3 regions of the Pseudonocardia sp. Ae505_Ps2 genome follow, and region 2 is predicted to be linked to each of the others. Evidence: predicted binding sites of a transcription regulator. Region 2 holds the regulator's gene; each other region holds the start of a gene.

Region 1 (3,271 bases), 1.7 Mb from region 2:
TCGTGCGGCTGGTCGGTGTCACGCCCGGCCGCTACGCCCGCAGCGGCCCGGCGTGACGCCGAGGGTCACCAGCCCCGTGACCGCCACTCGGGGATGCTCGGCCGCTCCGCCCCGAGCGTCGAGTCGTCACTGTGGCCCGGGTAGAACCAGGTGTCGTCGTCGAGCCGGTCGAACACCCGCTCCTCGAGGTCACTGATCAGCTGCGCGTTGTCCTCCGCCGACCAGGTCTTGCCCGGCCCACCCGGGAACAGGCTGTCCCCGGTGAACAGGTGCGGCCGGTCCTCCCCGCGGTAGAGCAGCGCCACCGAGCCCGGCGTGTGCCCGCGCAGGTGGATGACCTCCAGCTCGATCTCACCGAAGGCGATCGTGTCGCCGTGCTCGACGAACTCGTCCATCGGGGCGGGGAGCTCCGGCGCGTCCAGCGGGTGGGCGATCAGCCGCGGCTCGAACATGCCCGCGATCGCGCCCAGCGCCTGCCAGTGGTCGGCGTGGCGGTGGGTGGTGACCAGGTGGCGCAGGTCCGGGCGCTCGTCCGCGGCGCCGATGAGGTCGGCGATGCGGGTCGGCTCGGCCGCCGCGTCGATCAGCAGCGCCTCGTTGCTCTGCTTGCACACGAGCAGGTAGGCGTTGTTGTCCATCTCGCCGACCGAGATCTTGCTGATGCTCAGCCGCTCCAGGTCGCGGCGGATGGCCGCGCCGCCCGGCTCGGTGTGACCGGTGTAGTTCTCCAGGACGTCCACGAGCGGGAGGGTAGCGGCCCGTCCCGACATCCCGCGGTGGGGAGAACCCGCCGGTCGCACGCACGGGGCCGCTGACGGATCGAACAGGCGTGCGAGTACCGTGCGCGGTGGACCGACCGGCGCGTACCGAGGTGCATCCACCGCGCCGGACCACCGCCGGGCCCCGCTCACCGGGTTCCTGTCGGGGGTCGCACCTAGCATCGACGGCGGACGAGGGGACGAACCTCACCGGCCACGGGTGCCCGGTCCGGGAATGTCCGTCAGCCCGCGGGCGTCACAACCGGGTCCGACCCGGACGGCACCGCCACCCCAGGAGGCGCGCAACGTGAGCGACCACAGCACCGACCGCCGCGACGCCGGCACCGCCCTGTCCCCGGGCGCGTCGCCGGTCCCGGAGGGGCCGAAGCTGGTCGTGCGCGGTGCGCGCGAGCACAACCTGCAGGGCATCGACATCGACCTGCCCCGCGACAGCATGATCGTCTTCACCGGGCTGTCCGGGTCCGGCAAGTCCAGCCTCGCGTTCGACACGATCTTCGCCGAGGGGCAGCGGCGCTACGTCGAGTCCCTCTCGGCGTACGCGCGCCAGTTCCTCGGGCAGATGGACAAGCCCGACGTGGACTTCATCGAGGGCCTGTCCCCGGCGGTCTCGATCGACCAGAAGTCGACCAACCGCAACCCGCGCTCGACGGTCGGCACGATCACCGAGATCCACGACTACCTGCGGCTGCTCTACGCGCGCGCCGGCATCCCGCACTGCCCGACCTGCGGCGAGCGGATCGAGAAGCAGACCCCGCAGCAGATCGTCGACCAGGTGCTGGAGATGGAGCAGGGCAGCCGCTTCCAGGTGCTCGCGCCGGTCGTGCGGACCCGTAAGGGCGAGTTCGTCGACCTGTTCGGGAACCTGCAGGCCCAGGGCTACTCCCGCGTCCTCGTCGACGGCACGGTCCACCCGCTGTCGGACCCGCCGAAGCTGAAGAAGCAGGAGAAGCACGACATCGCCGTCGTCGTCGACCGGCTCTCGGTGAAGGCGACGGCCAAGCAGCGGCTCACCGACTCGGTGGAGACCGCGCTGCGGCTGGCCGACGGCCTGGTCGTGCTGGACTTCGTGGACCTGCCCGACGACGACCCGCAGCGCGAGCGCCGCTTCTCCGAGAAGATGGCCTGCCCGAACGGGCACACCCTCGCCGTCGACGACCTCGAGCCCCGCACCTTCTCCTTCAACTCGCCCTACGGCGCCTGCCCGGCCTGCTCCGGCATCGGCATCAAGAAGGAGGTCGACCCGGAGCTGGTCGTCCCCGACCCGGACCTGTCCCTCGGCGACGGCGCCATCGCGCCCTGGTCGTCCGGACACAACGCGGACTACTTCGGCCGGCTGCTGTCCGGCCTGGCCACCGCGGTCGGGTTCCGGATGGACACCCCCTGGCGCAAGCTCCCCGCCGCCGCGCAGAAGGCGGTCCTGCACGGCAGCGACGACCAGGTCCACGTGCGCTACCGCAACCGCTACGGCCGCGAGCGCTCGTACTACGCCAACTTCGAGGGCGTGATGCCGTTCCTCGAGCGTCGCCTGGAGCAGACCGAGTCCGAGTCGCAGCGGGAGCGCTACGAGGGCTACATGCGCGACATCCCCTGCCCGGCGTGCAACGGCGCCCGGCTGCGTCCCGAGGTGCTGTCGGTGACCCTGCCGCACCGCGACCTGGGGGAGCGGTCGATCGCGCAGGTGTCGAACATGTCGGTGGCTGAGTGCTCACAGTTCCTGAACGGCATGGTGCTCGACGACCGGCAGGCGATGATCGCCGGTGCGGTGCTCAAGGAGGTGCAGGCCCGGCTGGGCTTCCTGCTCGACGTCGGGCTGGACTACCTGTCGCTGGACCGTGCCGCGGGCACGCTGTCCGGTGGCGAGGCGCAGCGGATCCGGCTGGCCACCCAGATCGGCTCCGGCCTGGTCGGGGTCCTCTACGTGCTCGACGAGCCGTCGATCGGGCTGCACCAGCGCGACAACCGGCGGCTGATCGACACGTTGACCCGGCTCAAGGAGCTGGGGAACACGCTGATCGTCGTCGAGCACGACGAGGACACCATCCGCGCCTCGGATTGGGCGGTGGACATCGGCCCCGGCGCCGGCGAGCACGGCGGCCGCGTCGTGCACTCGGGCACCATCGCCGACCTGGAGTCGCACGACACCTCGCTGACCGGCGCCTACCTGTCCGGGCGCAAGTCGATCCCGCTGCCCGAGCGCCGGGTGCTCGACCACGACCGCAGGCTGACCATCGTCGGCGCGCGGGAGCACAACCTGCGCGGCATCGACGTCGACATCCCGCTCGGTGGCCTGGTGTCGATCACCGGGGTCTCCGGGTCCGGCAAGTCGACGCTGATCAACGACATCCTCGCCACGGTGCTGGCGAACCGGCTCAACGGCGCCCGCCAGGTCCCCGGCAGGCACACCCGGATCAACGGCGTCGACGAGCTCGACAAGCTCGTCCGGGTCGACCAGTCGCCGATCGGGCGGACCCCGCGGTCCAACCCGGCGACCT
Region 2 (3,271 bases):
TGGAGCCCGGCGCCGAGGTGGTGCAGCGGGGCGTCCGGACCGCGACGTTCGGACCACCGGTGACGCCACGCGGGACCGCCGGACCGACCGGTGCCGCGGTCCGGGCCGCACGCCCGTGAGCCGTCGGACCGTGAGCCGTCGGACCAGGCGCCGTCGGACCGGACGTCGGAACACCGGGCGCCGAGACACCAGGCACCGGGACACCAGGTACCGGGACACCAGGCACCGGGACACCAGGCACCGGGACACCAGGCACCGGGACACCAGGCACCGAGACACCGGCTGCCGAGACACCGGACGCCGTGGCGCGCCCGGAACGGGCGGCGGGGTGCCGCGCGACCGACTCGGTCAGTGCGCGCTCCCGTGCACCGTGGGCGGCCCACCGGTGCGCGGCGCGCGCGACGGCCGACGAGCCGGCACCGGCCGGACCGGCCACACCCTCCGCCGCCCGCACCCGCTCCCGGGCGGCGCGCCGGGCGCGCGAGGTGGGGGTGCCGGGCGCGGGGGCACCGGTCAGGCAGCCGACCGCGCCGTGGTCGCGGATCCGCTCGTCGAGCTCTCGCATGGTTCCTCCTGCCGTCGGACCGCCCGTCCCCCGGGCGGTCTCGTCTCCCCCGCTCCCGACCGGCCCTTCCCCGAGCCCGGTCGAACGGGCGTACGAGCGGTGTAGCACCCGACACCGACAACAACCGCGTCTCCGCAGGTCACCGCACGTGCCGGAGACGCTCTCAGCGTGGCGCGCCGACCGCGGGCGGCACGGCCGGGCCGTGGGCGGCGACGTCGGCGACCACCCCGAGCGCGACGACCGCGGCCGCCGAGGCCAGCAGGACACCCACCGCCGCCACCACGCGGCGCACGGGACCCGGCGTCGGCACGGGCCGCACCGCGCCGGCCGCGGTGCCGACCGGAGCCCGTCCGATGACCGTCATACCCCCGATGACCGCTGCGTCCACGATCGCCACCCCCACTGCCGTTCCCGCTGCCGGTCGCCCCGCGCGGCCGGACGGCGACGCGGACGGCATCCGATCGAACCAGACCGATCGAACCGGTGTTCGATCGAACGCCTGTGCGATGTTCTACCACCACGGCCCGACGGAATCCACGACACGCCCCGGGCGACTTCGAACGCATGTTTGGCGAACGGGCCCGCGACGGCTAGGGTCGTCGCCGTAAGTACCCCGAGGAGGCGAATGCGATGGCAGCGGACGACACCGGACACGGTGGTCCCGGCGTGACCGGCACCGCCGCGGACCGGGGATCCGCGACGGTCCGGGAGTTCCCCGACCCCGCGACCGACACCCGCGGCCTGACCCCGCGGCAGAAGAAGGTCCTGGCCGTCATCCGGGACTGGGTGGACCGGTACGGCTACCCGCCCAGCGTCCGCGAGATCGGTGACGCGGTAGGCCTCACGTCCACCTCGTCGGTGCACCACCAGCTCCGGACCCTGGAGCGCAAGGGCTTCCTCCGGCGCGACCCGAACCGCACCCGCGCGGTCGACGTCCGCAGCCCGGAGCAGATCGCCGGCACCGACGGGTCGGACTCCGACGCCGACACCGCCGAGCTGCGTTCCGCGCGGCCGGCGCCGGCGTTCGTGCCGCTCATCGGCGACATCGCCGCCGGTGGCCCGATCCTGGCCGAGCAGGCCGTGCAGAACGTGTTCCCGCTGCCGCGCGAGATCGTCGGCGAGGGCACGCTGTTCCTGCTCAACGTCAAGGGTGACTCGATGGTCGACGCCGCGATCACCGACGGCGACTGGGTCGTCGTGCGTCAGCAGCCGGTGGCCGAGCAGTGCGAGATCGTGGCCGCGATGATCGACGGCGAGGCGACGGTGAAGACGTTCCGCCGCAAGGACGGGCACATCTGGCTGATGCCGGCGAACGACGCCTACGACCCGATCCCGGGTGACGACGCGTCGATCCTCGGCCGCGTCGTGGCGGTCCTGCGCCGCCTCTGACCTCCTCGGCGGCGCCCGGTTCCCGCGGTCAGCGGGACCGGCGGCGCCGTCCGTGCAGGGACATCGCGACGGCACCGGTCACCAGCAGCACCGCGAGCACCGCCGCCCCGCCCGCGGCGGGCAGCCACGACGGGTACGTGCGGTACTCCGGCACCTCGGCGGGCTGGGCCACGACCGGTGCCCGTGGGCCGGTCGCCGCGGGCACCGCGCCCGGGACGACGGTGATCGCCGCCGCGGTCGGGCCCCGGGCCTCGCTGCCGGAGTGCAATGCACCCCGGCCGTCCGGGGCGATCGCCTCGCCCTGGGCCTCGTCCGGCAACGGCACCGGCAGTGGTGCCCCGCCCAGCGCCGCGACCAGCACGTCGGCCGTCGCCGGTCCGCCGACGGGCAGCGGGAACACCCACGCGTCGGTGTAGGTCCGCAGCACGGCGGCGCGTCCGCCGTCGGCCCCGGTCGGTGAGACCCCGCCGCCGGTGATCGTGCGGGATCCGGCAGCCCCGAGCGGCCCGCCACCGGTGCCCGACCAGGGCAGCACGACCTGTGCCACCCGACGCAGCGGGACCGGGCCCCCGCCCTCGCGCAGCGGTGCGTCGGGTCGGTACACCCCGGCGGCCCCGGTGGTCTTGTCCACCAGCAGGGGCACGCCGTCGTCGCCGACCAGCAGCGCCTCGACGTCGCGCGGACCGTCCGGATAGTCCAGGTCGTACACGCGTGGCGGCCCGGCCGGGGGCAGCACGACGAGCCGGACCGAGCCACGCTGTGCCCCGTTGTCACCGGTGTCGGCGAGCCAGAGATCCCCGCCCGGCCCGAGCCCGAGGTCCTCGACGTCGGTGACCGGGACGTCGGCCTGCCGGGTTCCGGTGACTGCGCAGCCGGACGGGTCCAGGGTGAACGTCCGCGCGGTCCCCCCGCCGTCGACGATCGCGTGGTACCGCTGCGGGGCTCCGCCGGGCGGGCCCTGCGCGACCAGCCCGGACAGCTCCGCCAGCCGCGGATCGTCGACGGTGCAGACCGGGTGCGCCCCGGGCGGCGGCGCGGCCGCACCCGTGAGCGCACCGGCCAGGCAGAGGACAGTGGTCAGGCAGACGACAATGGTCAGGCGGCGGGCCACGACCCCCGGACGCGGCCGCCCACCCGGCCGCCCATTCAGTGGCCCGCTGCCGTCGCCGGCAGGTCGGCGCCGGTCCCGATCGGGACGGCAGAGCCCGCCACCGCGAACGGCAGCACCGCGGTGCCCAGCTCCGGCTTCACCCGCGCCCGGATCCGGGTGCCGTCGGCGGTGTGGGACTCGGCGAGGATCTCGCCGTCGTCGTGCAG
Region 3 (3,271 bases), 730 kb from region 2:
GGGACGTCGTAGAACTCCATCTGCCCGGTGAACCCGAACCGGTCGCGCAGCGGACCGGTCAGCGAGCCGGCCCGCGTCGTGGCCCCGACCAGGGTGAACGGCGCGACCTCCAGCGGGATCGAGGTGGCACCAGGGCCCTTGCCGACGACGACGTCGACCCGGAAGTCCTCCATCGCGAGGTAGAGCATCTCCTCGGCGGGCCGGGCGGTGCGGTGGATCTCGTCGATGAACAGCACGTCGCCGGGCACGAGGTTGGACAGCATCGCGGCGAGGTCCCCGGCACGCTCCAGCGCCGGGCCGGAGGTCAGCCGGATCGCGGCCCCCATCTCCTGGGCGATGATCATGGCGAGGCTGGTCTTGCCGAGCCCGGGCGGGCCGGACAGCAGGATGTGGTCCGGCGGGTCGCCGCGGCGACGGGCGCCCTCCAGCACCAGCTGCAGCTGCTCGCGGACCCGGGGCTGGCCGACGAACTCGGCCAGCGAGCGGGGCCGCAGCGACGCCTCGACGTCGGTGTCCCCCGGCTGGACCCCGGCGTCCACGGCGCGCTCGTCGAGCCGGCCGTCGACCCCGGCATAGGGGTCGGGGTCGGTCACCGCGACCGGCCCAGGCTCGACAGCGCGGTGCGCAGCAGGTCCCGGGCGTCGGTGTCGGGGGCGTGGGCCAGGACCGCGTCGACGGCCTGCTCGGCCGGGCGCTGGGTGAAGCCGAGCCCGAGCAGCGCCTCGACGACCTGGTCGCGCACCCCGAGCATCGGGGCCGGTGCGGCCGCGACGGCGCCCGCGGGCACCGCGGCCGGCGCGGTCACCTTGTCGCGCAGCTCCACGACCAGGCGTTCGGCGCTCTTGCGCCCGACGCCCGGGATGCGGGTGAGCACGGCCAGGTCGCCGTCGGCCAGCGCGCGGCGCAGCGTGTCCGGCTCCAGCACCGCGATCGTGGCGAGCGCGAGCCGCGTCCCGATCCCGGACACCGTCTGCAGCAGCAGGAACAGCTCGCGTTCCTCGGCGTCGGCGAACCCGTAGAGGGTCAGCGAGTCCTCGCGCACCACCAACGTGGTCGGCAGCCGGGCCTCGTCCCCGCGACGCAGCCCGCCCAGCGTGGCGGGGGTGGCGTACACCGCGAGCCCGACCCCACCCACCTCGATGACCGCGTGGTCCAGCCCGATCTCCAGCACCGGACCGCGCACCGAGTGGATCACTGACAGGTCCCCTTCCGACGAACGACCGTTCGAGCACCGACGCTACCGGGCCGCACCGACCGGACCGCACGCGACACCACGCCACCACCGGGCGAGAGGGATCAGCGCGCGCGCCACCCGCCGGTCGAGCGGGCGTCGGCGGCCGCGCGGGCCGCGGCCCACTGCTCGGCGGCACCGGGCCGGGCGCCGCCGCGCTCGCGCTGGGCCTCGGCGAGCCGGGCACGGTGCACCGCGGCCAGCTCCTCGGCGCGGGCCTGGGCCTGCGCCATCCGGTCGATCATCGGTGAGCGCCAGCAGTGGCAGATGGCGAGCGCGAGCGCGTCGGCGGCGTCGGCGGGCTTCGGGGGTGCGTCCAGGCCGAGGAGCCGGGTGACCATCGCGGTGACCTGCGCCTTGCCCGCGCGGCCCTCCCCGGTGACGGCGGCCTTCACCTCGCTGGGGGTGTGGAAGGCGACCGGCAGCCCCGCCCGGGCCGCGACGAGCGCGACGACGCCGCTGACCTGCGCGGTGCCCATCACGGTGCGGACGTTGTTCTGGCTGAACACCCGCTCGACGGCGATCACGTCGGGTCGGTGCCGGGCCACCCAGCGCTCCACCTCGTCGGCGACGGCGAGCAGCCGCCGTTCCAGCGGCAGGGCCGGCTCACTGCGGGCGACGCCGACGTCGACGAACCCGACGGTCCGGCCCGCACCGGCCTCGACGACGCCGATGCCGCACCGCGTCAGTCCGGGGTCGACCCCGAGCACCCGCACCGCGTCCCCCTCGCCTCGGACCGCACAGCCGTTCGAGAACCGTACCGGTCGGGACGGTCCCGTCCGGGCGGGCACGCCGGACCGGCGGGTCCGGACCGGGCCGGGCGGACCGGGGTGACGCCCGGGATGACAGGGTGCGCAGGTGACGTCGTTCCTCCGGGTCCTCGCGTGGGTGTGGGCCGCGCTGCTGCTGGTCGTGCTGGTGGGGACGTTCCGCCCCGAGACCCCGGCGATCGGGCTCGCGGGGTCGTTCCTGTCCGGGGCGTACCCGCTGCACGTCGCCCTCGCCGGGGTGCTGGGGATCCTGTTCGGGCTGGCCGCGCGGGCCGCGGGCGCACGGTTCACCGGCGTCGCGACGGCGGTGCTCGCCCTGGCGGCGGTCGTCGGGTCGGTCACGGTGCTGGCCGCGCAGGGCCGGGCCGCGTCCGAGCAGGGCGTCCCGCTGGACTGGACGGCGGCGCTGACCGAGCTGGGCCAGCCCGACGGGAAGCCCGACCGGTCGGTGGAGTTCGCCCCCGGCCGCACGCTGGACCTCTACCTGCCGACCGGCGCGGGTCCGCACCCGACGATGGTGTGGGTGCACGGCGGGTCGTGGACCAGAGGGGACCGCAGCGACCGCACCGCGCTGAATCGGTGGCTCGCCGAGCGCGGCTGGGCGGTCGCCGCGGTGGACTACCGGCTGCCGCCACCCGAGCCCGTCGGCCGCGACCAGCAGCGCGACGTCGCGTGCGCCGTCGACTGGGTCCGCGCGCACGCGGGCGAGGCGGGTCTGGACCCCGCGCGGCTGGTCCTGGGCGGGCAGTCCGCCGGGGCGACGCTGGCGCTGTCGGTCACCTCCGGACTGCTCGACGGGACGCTGGCGTGCTCCGAGGCACCCGCCGCGTACGGCGGCACCGGCCCGGCCGACGCCCCACCGCCGACGCCCGGCCCGCCGCCGGTCGGCGTGGTCGCCTACTACCCGCCCGTCGACCTGACGCTGGTCGACCCCGACCTACAGCGCACCCTGTTCGGCGGCACCGCCGACCAGGCGCCGGGCCTGCTGCGGCTGCTCTCCCCCGCCGAGCAGGTGCGCCCCGGGCTCCCACCGACCCTGCTGCTGCTCGGCTCCGCGGACCACTACGTCCTGCCCGACCGGGTCGCCGCCTACGACCGGCAGCTCCGCTCCGCGGGGGTCGACGGCAGGCTGGTCACCGTCCCCTACGCCGACCACGTCTTCGACCGCCCCTTCGGCAGTCCCGGTGCGCAGCTGACCCGGGAGGCCGTGATCCGCTTCCTGACCGGGCTGAACTGATGCGGGTCGAGATCACCGCACTGGTGGTCGCGT

Evidence for each region. The regulator LexA, encoded in region 2, represses DNA repair genes until DNA is damaged. The targets are predictions, from matches to a motif close to CGAACACGTGTTCG.
Region 1: uvrA (excinuclease ABC subunit UvrA) is a predicted target of LexA. The motif match lies at 821-834, and genes of this name have one in related genera.
Region 3: ruvC (crossover junction endodeoxyribonuclease RuvC) is a predicted target of LexA. The motif match lies at 1,969-1,982, and genes of this name have one in related genera.

The regions. Positions count from the first base shown of each region.
Region 1 is NZ_MCIP01000001.1:4,144,432-4,147,702, forward strand. Features, by position in the region: gene Ae505Ps2_RS19770 (AraC family transcriptional regulator) at 1-56, shown strand, start outside; gene Ae505Ps2_RS19775 (MBL fold metallo-hydrolase) at 66-740, opposite strand; gene uvrA (excinuclease ABC subunit UvrA) at 1,108-3,271, shown strand, end outside.
Region 2 is NZ_MCIP01000001.1:5,797,330-5,800,600, forward strand. Features, by position in the region: gene Ae505Ps2_RS32205 (hypothetical protein) at 1-565, opposite strand, end outside; gene Ae505Ps2_RS27010 (hypothetical protein) at 729-953, opposite strand; gene lexA (transcriptional repressor LexA) at 1,196-1,954, shown strand; gene Ae505Ps2_RS31465 (hypothetical protein) at 1,983-3,065, opposite strand; gene hflX (GTPase HflX) at 3,101-3,271, opposite strand, start outside.
Region 3 is NZ_MCIP01000001.1:5,070,538-5,073,808, forward strand. Features, by position in the region: gene ruvB (Holliday junction branch migration DNA helicase RuvB) at 1-539, opposite strand, end outside; gene ruvA (Holliday junction branch migration protein RuvA) at 590-1,195, opposite strand; gene ruvC (crossover junction endodeoxyribonuclease RuvC) at 1,297-1,947, opposite strand; gene Ae505Ps2_RS23740 (alpha/beta hydrolase) at 2,090-3,238, shown strand; gene Ae505Ps2_RS23745 (molybdenum cofactor biosysynthesis protein) at 3,238-3,271, shown strand, end outside.